DNA from 3 places in the Planococcus sp. FY231025 genome. Region 2 is predicted to be linked to each of the others. Evidence: riboswitches for the same ligand, from Rfam matches in the RefSeq annotation. Region 2 holds a riboswitch; each other region holds the start of a gene.
What was found. A riboswitch is a leader RNA that binds a small molecule or an ion and turns the genes downstream of it on or off. The one in region 2 is predicted to bind cyclic di-GMP.
Positions count from the first base shown of each region.

Region 1 (5,000 bases), on a different contig from region 2:
TGCGAGCCGTTTGAAGACGTCGATGTAGAGGCGCACCGGCGCTTCGGGATGCGCTGCGAGCGCCGAAAGGGCGTCCGGCTCATTCAGGGACGCGAGCGTCCGGATCAGCTGCTGCGCCTCCTGGTCCAGCCGGGTGCTCTTGCCGAGCTTCTCTTTCAGCAGGGGCGCAAGGGACTCCATATGGAAATCCTCGATAAAATACAGTGTGTTCATCCGAATCGCCCAGTTGCTTTGCGTGAGCTGCTTCGCGTAGCGGGATGCCAGGAATTCCTCCGACAGCTTGGCGACGAGCGGAGACGTGACGCCGCCTTTTGTCACGGAGACATAGCCGTTCAAGAGCCGTTCAAGGACGGTGATGTGATGCGGCGCGGTGCGGATCTCCCGGAGGAACCTGTCGTCGGCAGGGTCCATCATGTAGGAACTGAACGCATCGGTCAATGCATCGTATTGCTGGGTGATTTCCTGCTCTTTCGCCGCCATCTTTTTCTTGCGCCAGGCTAAGGCGAGCAGGAGGGCGAGCTGGCCAAGGAGCAGGGAGACACTGAGGATCCAAAAGAATGCCATCGTCAATTGAACATCCTCATGGTCAGCCGCTGGACGCGGGCGACAACTTCCTGCGCGTAGAATGGTTTGACGATATAATCATCTGCACCGCTTTTCAACGCCAGCACGATGTCGGATTCGTTGTTGCGGGAAGTGAGCATCGAGACGACGATGTTTTCATGGGGATACCGGCTGCGCACGTGATTCAGCACTTCGAGACCGTCCATTTTCGGCATCACGCCATCCAGCAGGATCATGTAGTTCTCCTCCGGCTTGTACCACGGCGACTCCACGAAACTGGCGCCGTCGACGTGCTCCTCGATGCGCAGTTCGAACTCCTCCGGCTTCCAGGCCGAGAACTGCTTGGCCACGAGCCGGCGGACGAGGGCGTCGTCGTCGACGATGATGATATTGAGGCGGCGCCTGAACTCGCCGTCCACCGGTTCGTAGACGGCCGTCTGGCTGCGCCCGTTTTTCTTCGCCAGGTACAGAGCCTGCTCTGCCGTGCTCACGAGCGAATCCTGATTGGGCCGGTATTCACTGATGCCCGCTGAAAATGTGACGTGAAACGGCTCAGGCGGGGCGGCGGAAAAATCGGTTTCCGCAAAGGCGGAACGGATCCGTTCGACGAGCGCAGCGGCAGCCTGCGCTTTGGTATCCGGAAGGATCAAAGCGAATTCCTCGCCGCCGTACCGGAAGAAACTGTCCGACTCCCGTTTCATGTCCAACAGGAGCCGGCTGAAGGCGCGCAGTACGCTATCCCCGGCAGGGTGGCCGTACTGGTCGTTCACTTTCTTGAAATGGTCCAGATCCAGCAGGACGAGCGTGAAGGCGGACCGGGTCCGCTTCGACAGCGTCATCGTCTGCAGCAGCACTTCATTGAAGTACTTCCGGTTCCCGGCGCCTGTCAGTTCATCGTAAAACGTCCCTTGCGCGATCGCTTCCTGGTTCCGCAGGCGGTTCTTGACGTACGGGACGAAAACGGGCATGTTCAGGGGCTTCGCAAGAAAATCGGTGGCGCCGAGCTCCATCGCGCGGATCTGGTTGTCGATCCGGTCATCCGCACTGATGACGGCAATGGGCAGGAAACGGCTTTTGGCCGCTTCGTGGATCCGTGCGACCAGGTCGAATCCGTCGGCATCCGGCAAGTGCCGGTCCAATAGGACCATCTGGGGCTGGAGGGTGTAGAAAAATTCCATCCCTTTTTTGCCGTCGAGGGCGATGACGACCGGAATGCCCTGGCCTTCCAGGCTTTCCTTGACGGAAGCGGCGAACTCGACGTCCGGATCGATGACGAGGACAAATGATTTTTTGGCAGGGGCGGTCTCGGTAGAATTCGCGGGTGCTGCAGGAGCGGACTCTTCCGAAGCGAAAAAGGCCGTGAGCGCTGCCATGAAGCGTTCCAAGGACTGGAGGGGCAGCAGCGCCGTGCTGTCTTCTTGGTAGTAGGCCATCTGCGCAGCGCAATACTCGGACAGTTCCGTAAGCCCGATTGTGCCCGCGGTGCCTTTCATTGTATGTAAAAAACGGTAGACTTCCCGTTCCTGGACGTGCTGCTGCGCTTCCCATTGGGCGAAGTCCTGCTTCATCCGGCTGGCAAGCATTGCTTTGTAATTGACTGGGGACATCTGGGTTCACCTTCTTTAATGAGAATTTCTGGATGATTGCTATTATACTATATAGGTTCCTAACAAGGGATATTTGTAAACCATAATTTGTAAAGACATGCATATATAGAAAGTTTTTTATTGCGCCCGATTGGCGGGCACGGATTCCCACAGAAAAAGACCCGCTGATGGCCTGCATCAGCGGGTCTTGGGGGTTAAGGCTGCAGCGTCATCCAGCTGCCGACATGGTGGACGGCGATTCCTCTGTAAGCCGGGTTGCCTGCATAATGGGCAGCGACGGCCGCCAGTTCCTGATTCATGAACGCTTCGCCTTCTTCGGCAAATGTGATGATGCTGCCTTCATCGGTCACACCGGTTTCAACGCCGACGATGACGCTTTTGCCAAGGCGCTCGGCCATGGCCATTTCGTTTTTGACGATGTCGATGATCATCGGCGCGGAATCTCGGTACGCCATGATCGCGACGCCTGCCGTATTGGCGATGACCCACTCTGCGAGAAGGCCGCTGCCGTAAGTGTTTTTATAAGGGATCTCGTCAAACCAGAACGGCATATCGGCTTCCAGGGGAAGCGCGAATTTTGCCGTGCCGGTCTGGGCTTTTTTGAGGAGCGCCTGGAACGATTTCACGGTGGCGGCGCGGTTGGTATTCCAGCCGCTGTACAGATAAGGCTCGACGTCCAAATGGACACCCGCAAACCGGGCGTTTTCCGCTGACTTGCCTTGGTAATCCGCCACCCAGGCGAGGAACCGGTCCAGGTTGATATCGCCTTTCGGCGCAACCCACGAAGGGGCCCCGTCCAGCGCATACACGCCGATGCCCGCCGCTTTCGCTTTCCCGATGAAACTGCCGTAGGCTGACAGGGGGATGTCCCGGTCGATTTGGACATAGACTTTATTCAGTCCTTTGCTTTCAATGAATGCCAATGTGCCTGCTTCGTCATTCACGAACATCCAGGGGTTCCACAGCCAAGTCGCCCGGACGGATTGGGGCGCTTCGCTTGCCTGCACTTGCCCCGGATTGCCGAGGGCCATCAATGAACATATTGCCATGACCATCACCACCGCTTTTTTCAGCATTTTTTCTGTTCCTCCATTCTGTCAGCCGGGGCCCGCAGAATGGGTGCCTGGCAGCCTGACGACCGTGCACTGGTGATCAGTGGGCAGGCTCATGGCTTTGCGTCCTTACCTTTCGGATAAGTTTGCCTTTTTCAGATGATTTTCCTTATTGTACTGCTTTTTAAAGACTTTAGTCCAATTCCTATGGAACTATTAATGGCTATATGTCCGAAGCGGTTTTACAGGATTACCGCGGCTCTGTGCCTAAAGGGAAATACGGGCCGGCCAGGAGTTGGCGAAAGCCCTGCGAAACAGGTATCATAAAAGCAGCTGCTGCAGTTGCAAAGCAGTCCATTCACCTTCATGAAATCAACATTTTAAAAGTTTTACAATATATTTTGCGGAGGGGGACCATCAATTGCCATATCAATTAAGAAAGAACTTCAAACTCTTCACCTTGAATTCAAATCCGGAACTGGCGAAGGAAATCGCCGACCTGCTCGGCTGCGAGCTGGGCAAAAGCTCCATCAATCGCTTCAGCGACGGGGAAGTCCAGATCAACCTGGAAGAAAGCGTGCGCGGGACGGAGGTCTACCTGGTCCAGTCGACAAGCCAGCCGGGAAATGAGCATGTTATGGAGCTCCTGATCATGATCGATGCGCTGAAGCGGGCATCCGCGGAAACCATCAACGTGGTCATCCCGTATTACGGCTATGCGCGCCAGGACCGGAAAGCGAGTTCGCGCGAGCCGATCACGGCGAAGCTAGTGGCGAATATGCTGGAAACCGCAGGGGCGACCCGCATCATCACGATGGATCTCCACGCGCCGCAGATCCAGGGCTTTTTTGACATGCCGGTGGATCAGCTGCTCGGCGAGACGGTGTTGGCGAAGCATTTTCTTGAGAAGGGACTGGAAGACGCGATTGTCGTGGCACCGGACAACGGCGGACTTGGGAGAGCGCGCAAGCTTGCAAGTGACCTCGACGTGCCGATCGGCTTTATCGACAAGCGCCGGATGAACCCGGGCGAGCCGGAAACGGTGAACATCGTCGGGGACATCCAGGGCAAGAACGTCATCATCATCGTCGACATCATCGATACGGCCGCCACGATTGCGCTCGCCGCCGATGTTCTGGCGGAGCGGGGCGCGAAAGCCGTCTATGCGTGCTGCACGCATGGCGTGTTGTCCGGCGGGGCGATCCAGCGGATCCAGGAGTCGGCCGTCACGGAAGTGGTGGTCACGAACACCGTCCGCATCGCGCCGGAGAAGCGCATTCCGAAACTGACCATCCTGTCAGTCGCGCCGCTGCTGGCGGAAGCGATTGAGCATGTGCACAACGAGAAGCCGGTCACGCCGTTGTTCGAGTGATGGCAGAGGCTCTTAGGCGATAGAATAAATTCAATAAAGCGAGAGTCCGCAATCCTGCGGGCTCTTTTTCTATTGGCTGCTGCTGGAAGGGGCCCCGGGCAGCAAGAACAAAAAGGATGCCTTTGTCCTTCCCATATGAGTGCATCCATATAGGAGCTAATCCATTCAGCAAATTAAGCTGTATGAATAAATATAATAAATTTAACAGAATAATCAGATAAATATGGTATACTGGAAAGAAAATGGGTGTTGGTACATAGAAGCGGTTTTTCAGTCAAACAGCAAGCGGTATTGGGCATTTATTGAACTAAAGACAGTATGCATCGGAGGTGGAGAGTGGACGGAGAACAGGGCAAGGCCAATCGAAGGAAAGGAGAATTACCGTGGGGAAACTGCCTGGCAATA
Region 1 covers NZ_JBQJJG010000004.1:421,568-426,567, forward strand. Annotated here, with positions in the region: gene ACTL32_RS05335 (HEAT repeat domain-containing protein) at 1-564, opposite strand, end outside; gene ACTL32_RS05340 (diguanylate cyclase) at 567-2,171, opposite strand; gene ACTL32_RS05345 (amidase) at 2,366-3,247, opposite strand; cyclic di-GMP riboswitch class I at 3,294-3,384, opposite strand; gene ACTL32_RS05350 (ribose-phosphate diphosphokinase) at 3,645-4,595, shown strand; gene ACTL32_RS05355 (neutral zinc metallopeptidase) at 4,979-5,000, shown strand, end outside.
Region 1: another riboswitch for cyclic di-GMP. It lies ahead of ACTL32_RS05345 (amidase); the one in region 2 lies ahead of ACTL32_RS01150 (DUF5667 domain-containing protein).

Region 2 (5,000 bases):
AGTACCGGGTTGCTTCATTGCGCTGCATCGTGGAATAGTAAAGGGTCTTGAACAGCGCCAGGCTCTCAGGTTTTTGGACGATTCGGTAGTCCACGCCGGCCTTCAGCGCATGCCGGATATCTCTTCGGCACGAGCTGGAGTATTCCTGCTGGATCGGATCTTCAAAGGCTGCCAAATTCGTTATGATCGTATGCCGGTAAAAAACCACTTCATAACCCCCCGTAAAATCCGTCGCATTTTCAACGAGCGGATGAAAACGGACAAATTCGCTGACCACTTTATTCTCCTTGCAATACGACTGAAAGGCCTGCTCGAACTCTGCCACCAACTCATTCTTGCGCTCTGCTTCCGCATAGAGAATCAAAGGTCCGCCGTACCCGTATGGCGTCACCAGGTCATAATAGGGGCCGCCCTGCAGCGGATATGGAATTTCCCGTTTGATGAACAGATGCCTGATCCGTCCAGCAGGGTGTGAAAAATCGAAAACCACCGTTTCCCCGCCTTCCATCGCTTCATACAATTTCCCGTAATTCTCTTCGAAATATAAGTCCTTCATGGCCCCGTCTCCTCTGAAAAGTGTCTTGATAACATACCGATTTCTTCTGCCGGCTTTCTTGTTTCTACCAATCTGCGACCACACCAAAAGCTTCTCTTGTCCTATTTAATTTTCCGAGCCGAAATAAATAGGAAAACTTTCCCTTTAATTTTCAATCTATAGAAACAAGGTTAAAAGGAAGTTAATTTTTTTCTACCTAAAATAAATAAAGTGAGCACCAGCAGGAGAGCCTGACTCTATGCCAGCAAATTTTCGAACATTGGATTACATGCGCCAACAAAGAAAAAGCCCTCTAGCCGGTTTCCCGGCTAAGGGCTGCATGTTCTATCAATTGAATTTTTCGTCTTACAAACCCTCAATCAATCCTTAGGACTTTTCCCTTTGTCCTGTGACTCTTGCTTCTCGGGTTTACCTGCTTTTGGCTCTGCTTTCTTTTCGGGTTGAGCGGCTTTCGGTTCTGCTTGCTTCACCGGCGGAGCTGCCTTCGGTTCTGCTTTCTTCTCAGGCGGAGCGGCTTTCGGTTCTGCTTTCTTCACTGGCGCTGCCGCTTTCGGTTCTGCTTTCTTCACCGGAGGAGCCGCTTTCGGTTCCGCTTTCTTCACCGGTGGAGCGGCTTTCGGTTCCGCCTTCTTTACTGGTGGAGCCGCTTTTGGTTCTGCCTTTTTCACTGGCGGAGCTGCTTTCGGCTCTGCTTTCTTCGTTGTCTCATTTTTTACAATGGGTTGTGCTGGTTTTTCAGCGGATACATTTTTCTTTGTAGCTGTGCCCATTACCGAGAAGCTTTCACCTTCTTCTGTTTTTACTACCTCCGGCTCGGCCGAATCGGCAGCTTCTTCCTCAGGGCCTTCTGTGATGACATCTCCTGTTTCTGTTTCTGTTTCAGTTGTTTCTTCCTCTGTCGCTTCTTCTTCCTCTGGAGCTTCTTCTCCGTCAGATTCTTCAAGCTTCGCCAATTTCTTATCAATTTTACGTTCCAAGCGTTCCTGGGCCTTCACCACATTTTTCGCCAGTGCTTCTTTGGCCTGCGGATTCTCCACTTTCTCGAGTGCAGCTTGCAATGCCAGAAGGTTGGAACTGAATTTTGCTTCCAATGCCGCACGGTTTTCGTCGACCGGTGCCTCCTCGGATTCCTCAGCAGCTTCGCCTTCTTCTGCCTCTGGATCTGCCGGCTCATCACCAGCCTCATCTTCTGCGCTTTCTTCATCAGCAGCTGATTCTTCTGGTGCTGCCTCTTCATACGCCTTTAACGCTTCCTCTTGCTGGGCAATCGCCCGTTCCAGCGTTTCAACTGCGAGCTCTACTTCGCCTTGGGCAAACAAAGCCTCGGCTTCTTGAATCCGCTCTTCCACAAATGAAGCAAAGAGTTCAGCTTCCTTCACGTCATCGAACGTCAACGCAAGCTGCACATTCTCTTGCAGCTTTTTAATAAAATAGAACCAGTCCCCCGGCAGCTGGGCAGGTTCGTCCGTTTCAACTTCGTCAGGCGTTTCAATCCCTTCAGTCTCTACTGCTTCCTGCTCTTCTGCCTCGTGCCCGTCTGCGAAAACGAGGGTCGAGCCCAAACCGAACGCAGTTACCGTCGACACCAACCCCACCGCGAAATAACGCTGCATCTTCTTTTTACCCTTAACCAAAATAAAACCTCCCAAATCAAATTTGTATTTGAATCAGAAGAATTAAGAAATCAACCGGGAAAGTTTTCATTCATCATTCTTCAGCAGTCCAGCCGCCGTAGCACAAGGCTTTAGGCCTGAGACTTTGCGTCACTTTCTTTCGAAAGCTTTGCCTTTATTGAAATGAAGAATGGCGTTTACGTTGCCCTTGCTTTCGGCATCTAGAAAAACCTTTCTTTCACTAATTCTATTTTACTCCGAGAAGGTAAAAGTAGAATAGGTTTTAAGACCTTTTTTATTTCCTTTTATTTCATTTTAAAATTTTGTTTAATAATGAGAATTGTTTGCGTGCCAGGCACGCAAACAATTCTCCCTTTTTTCTAGTTTAGAGTTCTTCTTTGTTACCCATGAAGGAAGCAGCTCGCTTATAGTTTAAGATTCCCATCATCAGTAAGGGCGCCTTCTAACCTCAGGAATTCTTTAACCGCCCGCATATAGGAATCCGTGGCGCTTGGATGTTCATATTCACCAATCAAACCGGATTCGAATAAACTAGTTTTAAGCTGCATCAGTTTTTCTTGATCATCTATAGAAAGAGGTTGATCCGTATACTGCAGCTTTTCAATGATCGGCAAGTAGTTCCGTTCAAGGATGAGATGGGCGCCCCAAAAATACTGGAAGTCGGTTTCCTCAACCGAAACGTCCATCTCGGGATGCGACATATCAGAAGCGGCTGCGAAGGCATCTGATAGCGCCTCCAGTTTAAGCTTAATATATGTAGGGTCAGCTGAAATCTGTGCCGGACTCACCCCCATCATAAATCCGGCATTACGGGTAGTTTGTTCAAGGTTAGCAGCCAATTTCCCTTCATATATATCCTCCGCCTTCTGCCACTTATAGAGAAACCACCCGTTAGCCATTAATGAAATGACTAAAAACCAGGTTAGCAGTTTATTCTTCATCTACACTCACCTCTTTTATTCCATATTATAGCAAATAAGAAAGAGCGTCCCAACGGACGCTCTTCACTCTACTTATTTTACCAGCTCAACAACTACTCCTTCACTTCCATCTTCTTTGGCCTCTTTCGAAAAACTCATCGCTTGGTAACGCTTCTGGAGTTCTCCGTCCGGCTCCTCGAAGATGATCGCTAAAGGACGTAATGCGATGTGCTGATCGATTTCAGCAAGTTCATTCAGTATTCCAGACTCATTGGTTTCGAAGTACTCCTTCACTGCGCTTAACTCCTCCGCACTAACCAAATCTTCAATCGCTTGTGTATTTAAATCCATCCTATCCCTCTTTCCACAATCGAATTGTCTGCATAGCTACGATGCATCCTCTTCTTTTCTTATTCCCTAACCGACTGGAAACATGCTCATAAAATGCCTTTTAAATCGAGCCTTAAACGGGAAGAGACACTGTCATGTCCCCCCCTTCCATCAGCAGCGCTATTTTCCGATGGAAACCGCTCCCCTCCTCGCACTCATCCGAAAACGATGAATCTCTCAGGTTCCTGACACAAAATAAGCCTTGAACCCTCCTACTCGGGAGTTCAAGGCTTTCATACTTTTTATTCAGCTGGGATCGCGTTAATATTCATAACCCTCTCTCGCTGCTTTTCTCGCTTTTTTCCGTCTCTTCTTTTTCTGGTCTTTCTTATAATACTCTTCCGATGTGAAAAACTCGGTCGTCAGCGCCTTCACTTTCCCGCTCAGCAGCAGGATGGCGATGACGTTCGGAATGAGGATCGCCGCGAGCATGATGTCGAGGAAGCCCCAAATCACTTCGGCTGCACCGACAGCTCCGAAGATGACAGCAAGGATATAAACCACCTGCATGCCGTGAGAAGCTTTTGTGCCGAACAGGAACTCTGCCTGCTTGGCACCGTAGAACACAACGACCAGGATCGTTGAGAGGACAAAGAATATCAAGGCGATGGTGACAAGAATTGCACCGAATTCACCGAAATAGGATTCAAATGCCAGGCTCGTCAACGCAGACGAATTGTCCATTGCCCCTTCGCCCGTCCAAACACCAGATGACAAAATCACAAAAGCGGTCGCAGTACAGACAATCAGCGTATCGACGACCACGCCGATGACGGCCCAGAACCCTTGTCTCACGGGATGGTCTGTCATGGCCGCTGCGTGGGCAATCGGTGCTGTCCCAAGCCCTGCCTCATTGGAATAAAGTCCGCGGGCAAAGCCCCAGCGGATCACTTCGACAATCGCTGCACCGGCAAATCCGCCCATGACAGGCGCCGGAGAAAAGGCGTTGCTGAAAATCAGCTTGAAGAATTCCGGCACTGCGCTGACGTTCATCACGAGAATTACGACTGCGCCACCGACATAGAACAACGCCATGAACGGAACGAAAATCTCCGTCACCTTGCCGATCCGCTGGATGCCGCCGAAGACGACAACTGAAATCAGCACAGCGGTTGCAATGCCCGTCCAAAGGGCAGGAATCGCGAATGTCGTTTCCACCGTGCGGGCGATGGAATTCCCCTGCACCATGATGCTCGGAATCAATTCGATCATCAACGCGAATGAAAACCAGACGCCAAGCCATTTCAAGTTCAAGCCCTTTGTCATGTAATACATCGGCCCGCCGACAAACTCCCCTTTGGCATTTTTCTCGCGGTATTCAACAGCGAGTACGCTTTCAGCGAATTTGAGCGCCATGCCGATCAGCGCAATGACCCACATCCAGAACACCGCGCCGGGCCCGCCGAACATGATCGCCGCCGGCACACCGACAATATTCGCTGCGCCAATCGTGGAAGAAAGAGCAGACGTCAGCGCCTGAAACGGCGTAACCGTCCCCTC
Region 2 covers NZ_JBQJJG010000001.1:262,136-267,135, reverse strand. Annotated here, with positions in the region: gene ACTL32_RS01155 (GNAT family N-acetyltransferase) at 1-556, opposite strand, end outside; gene ACTL32_RS01150 (DUF5667 domain-containing protein) at 916-2,190, opposite strand; cyclic di-GMP riboswitch class I at 2,270-2,353, opposite strand; gene ACTL32_RS01145 (hypothetical protein) at 2,595-3,131, opposite strand; gene ACTL32_RS01140 (hypothetical protein) at 3,204-3,461, opposite strand; gene ACTL32_RS01135 (alanine/glycine:cation symporter family protein) at 3,762-5,000, opposite strand, start outside.

Region 3 (5,000 bases), on a different contig from region 2:
CCGCGTACTGCAGGCTGCAGGCATGGGCTTGCTGCTTCCGCTGATGTTCAATACGATTCTGGTCATCTATCCCCCTGAAAAGCGGGGGGCGGCCATGGGGTTTGTCGGACTGGTCATCATGTTTGCGCCAGCAACCGGCCCGACCATAGGCGGTTTATTAATCGAATACTTAACGTGGCATTTCATTTTCTGGTTCTCGCTGCCATTCCTGGTCATGGGACTGCTGATCGGGCTGAAGTATCTGGAAAACGTCACCGAAGTGACGAAACCGCGGATCGATCTGCTGTCAGTCCTGCTGTCAACTGCAGGTTTTGGAGGAGTGGTCTTCGGATTCAGTAAGGCCGGTGAAGGAGAGGCGGGATGGGGCAGCATGGTCGTTGTCACGTCCATCATCATTGGGCTGGTTGCTTTGTTCTTCTTCGTGCTGCGCCAGAATTCGATGAACGATCCGATGCTGGACCTGAGGGTTTTCAAATTTCCGATGTACGTAATCGGGCTGCTTCTGGTGATGATGTCTATGTTGATTATTATGTCGAGCATGATCATTCTGCCGATGTTCCTGCAGACAGGTGCCGGATTGTCTGTCTTTATTGCCGGGCTTATGCTATTGCCTGGTAGTGCGTTGAACGGGCTTCTCTCGCCCATTATTGGACGGTTATTTGATAAATTCGGACCGAAATGGCTCGTCATTCCGGGTCTTATCGTCGTCACGACAATGTTATGGTTTTTCAGCACGCTCACCACTGCTTCTTCAGTGGCGTTTATCGTAGCGCTGCACATTGGCCTGATGGTAGGGATCGCAATGATTTGGATGCCGTCTCAAACGAACGGCTTGAATCAGCTGCCCCCTGAATTATATCCGCACGGCACGGCGGTCATGAACACATTGCAACAGGTTATTGGTGCAATCGGGACAGCAGTAGCTGTCAGCATTTTGACAGGCGGTATGGAAAACTATTTACATGGATCCTCTGCACCGACCCGGCCGGCTGAAGTTGCCAATGCGATGGCTTCAGGATTGCAAAACGTCTTTCTGTTTACAGTAGGGGTCGCGATCATCGGCCTGATCATGGGATTCTTTATCCGCCGGGTCACAGTGCGGCGCGAAGTGATCAATTCGCCTCATTAATACTATAGAAACGGACGTACTCGTTAATAGTTAGAAATGCAGCTTACTTAAGAAGAAATAGAGTCTGTGACATATTAAATATGCTGGATTAAGCCAATTAAGAAACCTTTCACACGGTATGAGAAGCAGTTGGCTAAATGAAAAACACAAAAAATGAAGCTCAGTAGCTTAAAAGATAACTACTGAGCTTCATTTTTTTTCCTTTTTACGGATGCATAAAAATTTTTCATAGCCATGAACAGCAGGGGTTCTAGAATTAAGAATTATAGGTCTCCCGGTTAATTCTCACAATATCTTCATGTGTCATTCCAGCTGAAAACTTCTCCATGACCTTATCCCGCTGAATGGGTGCTTTTTCTTTATCGGCCTTATTCAAGGCTTCGATGAGTTCTTCTTTTGTCAGTTCGGTGCAGTAGGCAGGGGTTCCCGGCTGCTCTCTCCAGGAATCACTCAACGAGCCGCCATCCACTGCGTCGAAGCCAAGTTCATTCACGACATCGATCATCAATTGCTTTTGTGCGGGGTCATCACCGGCAATTGCCATGGCAATGCGGCCAGCCGTGCCTTCGGGAGTGCCTTTATTTTCTAACGTATAAGCTAACTGATTGCTGAATGCTTTGATGACCGGTCTTCCTATCTGGTTTGAAACCCAAACGCTTTCAACCATTCCGTTCTCAATTTCATCGATTTTATTGTCTCTGAATGGATAATAATTGGATGTGTCTGCAATGGTGACGTCCTCCCCAACCTGATCGACGATAGGACGAATGCTCGGCATGACATGAAGGGGGAGAGAAAGTAAAAGGATATCGATGTCGGCGATAACTTCTTCTGCATTCACAGGTGTTCCCGCAATGTCCTTGCTTTCCAGATGTTTAATGTCCCGGGCATCGGCAATTTTGACCTCGTGTCCATTTTCAACTAATTTTTTCGAAATGCTTGCTCCAATGGGGCCTGCCCCTATAATTCCAAATTTCATAACTTTTCCTCCTCATGTGAATTTATTTATATAGTAGTTCTATCTGCAAACTTTAAATGTGTCTGCTCCTTTCTAAGGTGCCAATAGGTGTCCTTAGTACATTTACATTGCCTTCTTCCTAAACTGCAAAGGAAACTTGCATGATTGAAGCAGGGCGATGGAACTTTATCAAATAGATTTATTCTCAAAAGCTTAGCCCCTTGCCGGAAATTTATTTAGTAGGCTAAATAAATTATAACACAAGAGAGGAAGGATGAAAAATGCAAACGAGGGGAATCCTGCTTAAACTTTCCATTTTGGAATTGGTGCAAATGTATAAAGGGAACGACCCAAACGGCTTATCTATCCTTAATGAGCAAGCTAGCTAAACGGAAGGCGCATAAAATCTGATGAGAAAAATTTGCCTGAGTACAGCTGCTAATTATCAGGCAATACAACAGAACGAAGCTGAAGGAATTACTGGTGAATAAAATGTATTTAATTACTATTTTTAACAATAATTAAATTAAAAACAGATATTAATATCTATACTTTAAAAACCTCTTCGCCTTTATGATTGAGATAAATGAAGAAACCCGCTTCATTGAGAAAGGCAAACTTATTGAAAAATAAGGACGCAAAGCCACGGGCCTAAGGCATGGCTATGGCCGCCGGGTTGCCAAAGAGAAGGGTTTTCCTTTTCCTTGGGGATCAGAAGGGAAAATAGAGGAGGAAAAGGAATGGTTAGAAAAAAGGTGTTTGCAGTAACGTTGTCTGCGCTGCTATTGTCCACATCAATCTCAAGCGGCGTATACGCAGCAAAAGATAACAGAAAAGGTGTCGAAATCACTTTCAAGGATACGGCAGAAATGACATGGGTGAAGGATTCCATCGGCCGTATGAAGTCGAAAGAGATTTTCCTGGGCCATAGCGACGGCTTGTTTGAGCCGTATGCTCCGGTTTCAAGAATCCAGTCGATCATCACGGTTGTTCGGTTAACGGGATTGGAAGACGAGGCATTGAAAAAGAAGGTGACAACTTTACCTTTTAAGGATGCGAGTTCGATCAATCCGAAGTACTATGGGTATTTGTCTGTTGCCCTTGAAAACGGCTTGCTTTCAGCAGATGAAAAGGTGTTTTCAGCGAACAAGCCGGCGACCCGGGTCTGGGTCTCAGAACTTTTGGTGAAAGCGCTAGGATTGGTTGAAGAGGCGGAAGAAGCGGCACAGGAAACACCTGAGTTCAAAGATGCCGATGAAATGTCTTCGGAAGAAGCTGGGTTCGTCAACGTAGCTGCAGAATATGAAATTTTTGCCGGCACTTTGGAAGGGTTCTTCAATCCGGGACATAATATCACAAGAGCCCAAATGGCTGCCGTCCTCGATCGCACGTATGGCACTTTGCTTGAAGAAGAAGGGGCTTTGACTGTCAACGGAGCGGTAACGAAAATCGAATTCATTAATGGGATAGGCTCAATCACCGTCAAAAACTTTAATGGCGAAGAGAAAGTGTACCAGATTGCAAAAGACCTGCTGGTCCAATTCCAGACGCGTTTCCTGACAGCTGATCAAATCCGGATTGGCGATACGGTGGAATTGTATGTAGAGAACGGCGTTGTCGTGGAAGCGTCCATTTATACAGAGACTGCAGGAGAAAGCCTGCTGCCGGGCATTCAGGAAGTGAAGGCCGAAGCAGAACTGGCAGACGGCACGAAGCTTGAACTTGCTTACTCCAATAAAAAAGGAAAAGAAAAAGTGAAGTTTGAAAGTAAGAGCGACGATGAAAAGATCGAATACCAAGGCAGTGAAGCTTTGACGTTTATCAAGGGTTATCTGACACAGTGGAACCTGTCCCCGGACATGGCGAAAGAACAACTGGAAGCTGTGGTTCTTGCTTCCTTCGGGCAAGAAGTGAAAGAACTGGAAGTCAAAGTGAAGTTTTCAAATGGCGAGAAACTGAAGCTTGAAGTTGAAGAGCAAGATGATGAAGACGAAAAAGAAGAAGATGAAACATCAGAGTCTGAAAACGAGTAATTAAGAGGTAATTCTAAAGGTTTGAAAGGGCAGCCGATTCGGCTGCCCTTTTTATCGTCTATGGAATGTATAGGGCTTGATGCTTGCCGGCAGAACTAAGGGAAATGATGAAAACCAGCCTTAACCGGCTGGTTTTTTATTATGGGTTGAAGAAGACAGGGAAGTTACAGCGATGAATGCCCTTTCATTTCATCACCGGACCTGCCCCTGAACTTATCAATCCCATAGCCAATCAGCGCTGCTAGAAACGCTGGCAGGACCCACCCCAGTCCCTGGGCAAAAAACGGGGCCCAACTGAGCCATTTGTTTACCGAGTCAAATCGATAGCCGAGGCTGTCCAGAACCTGATGAAATGCATAAATAGACGTTACCACTACTGAGAACCGGTACATCATCCGGCTTTTTCCGCCGATATGCTCGAATAAGGAGAGGATAATCAAGACAATCGCAATCGGATAAATAAACACCAATAAAGGAACGGCCAGCTCCAGAATGGAATTCAAGCCCAGATTGGACACCAACAAGCCGATTACGGAGAAAATAGCGACATAGCCGGTATAGGTTATCCTTGGATAAATTTCGTTGAAAAATCTGGAGCAGGCATTGATCAGACCGATCGCTGTCGTGAGGCAGGCGAGGATAACGATCAAACCGAATAGGAGGCCTCCACCGCCAGCGAACAAGAGACTGGCTGCTGCCGTCAGGATTTCCGCTCCGTTTTCGAATCCGTTCCCCTTTGGAATAACCCGGCCGATCCAGCCGAGTGAAAAGTAAACAACGGCCAATCCCAGGCCCGCTATGAGAGCGGCTCCCAATGTGCCTTGGACCAGCTCTTTTTTGGATGATGCTCCCTTATCTTTCAAGGCATTGATTACCACGA
Region 3 covers NZ_JBQJJG010000004.1:481,172-486,171, forward strand. Annotated here, with positions in the region: gene ACTL32_RS05620 (DHA2 family efflux MFS transporter permease subunit) at 1-1,129, shown strand, start outside; gene ACTL32_RS05625 (NADPH-dependent F420 reductase) at 1,386-2,108, opposite strand; cyclic di-GMP riboswitch class I at 2,690-2,771, shown strand; gene ACTL32_RS05630 (S-layer homology domain-containing protein) at 2,828-4,120, shown strand; gene brnQ (branched-chain amino acid transport system II carrier protein) at 4,285-5,000, opposite strand, start outside.
Region 3: another riboswitch for cyclic di-GMP. It lies ahead of ACTL32_RS05630 (S-layer homology domain-containing protein); the one in region 2 lies ahead of ACTL32_RS01150 (DUF5667 domain-containing protein).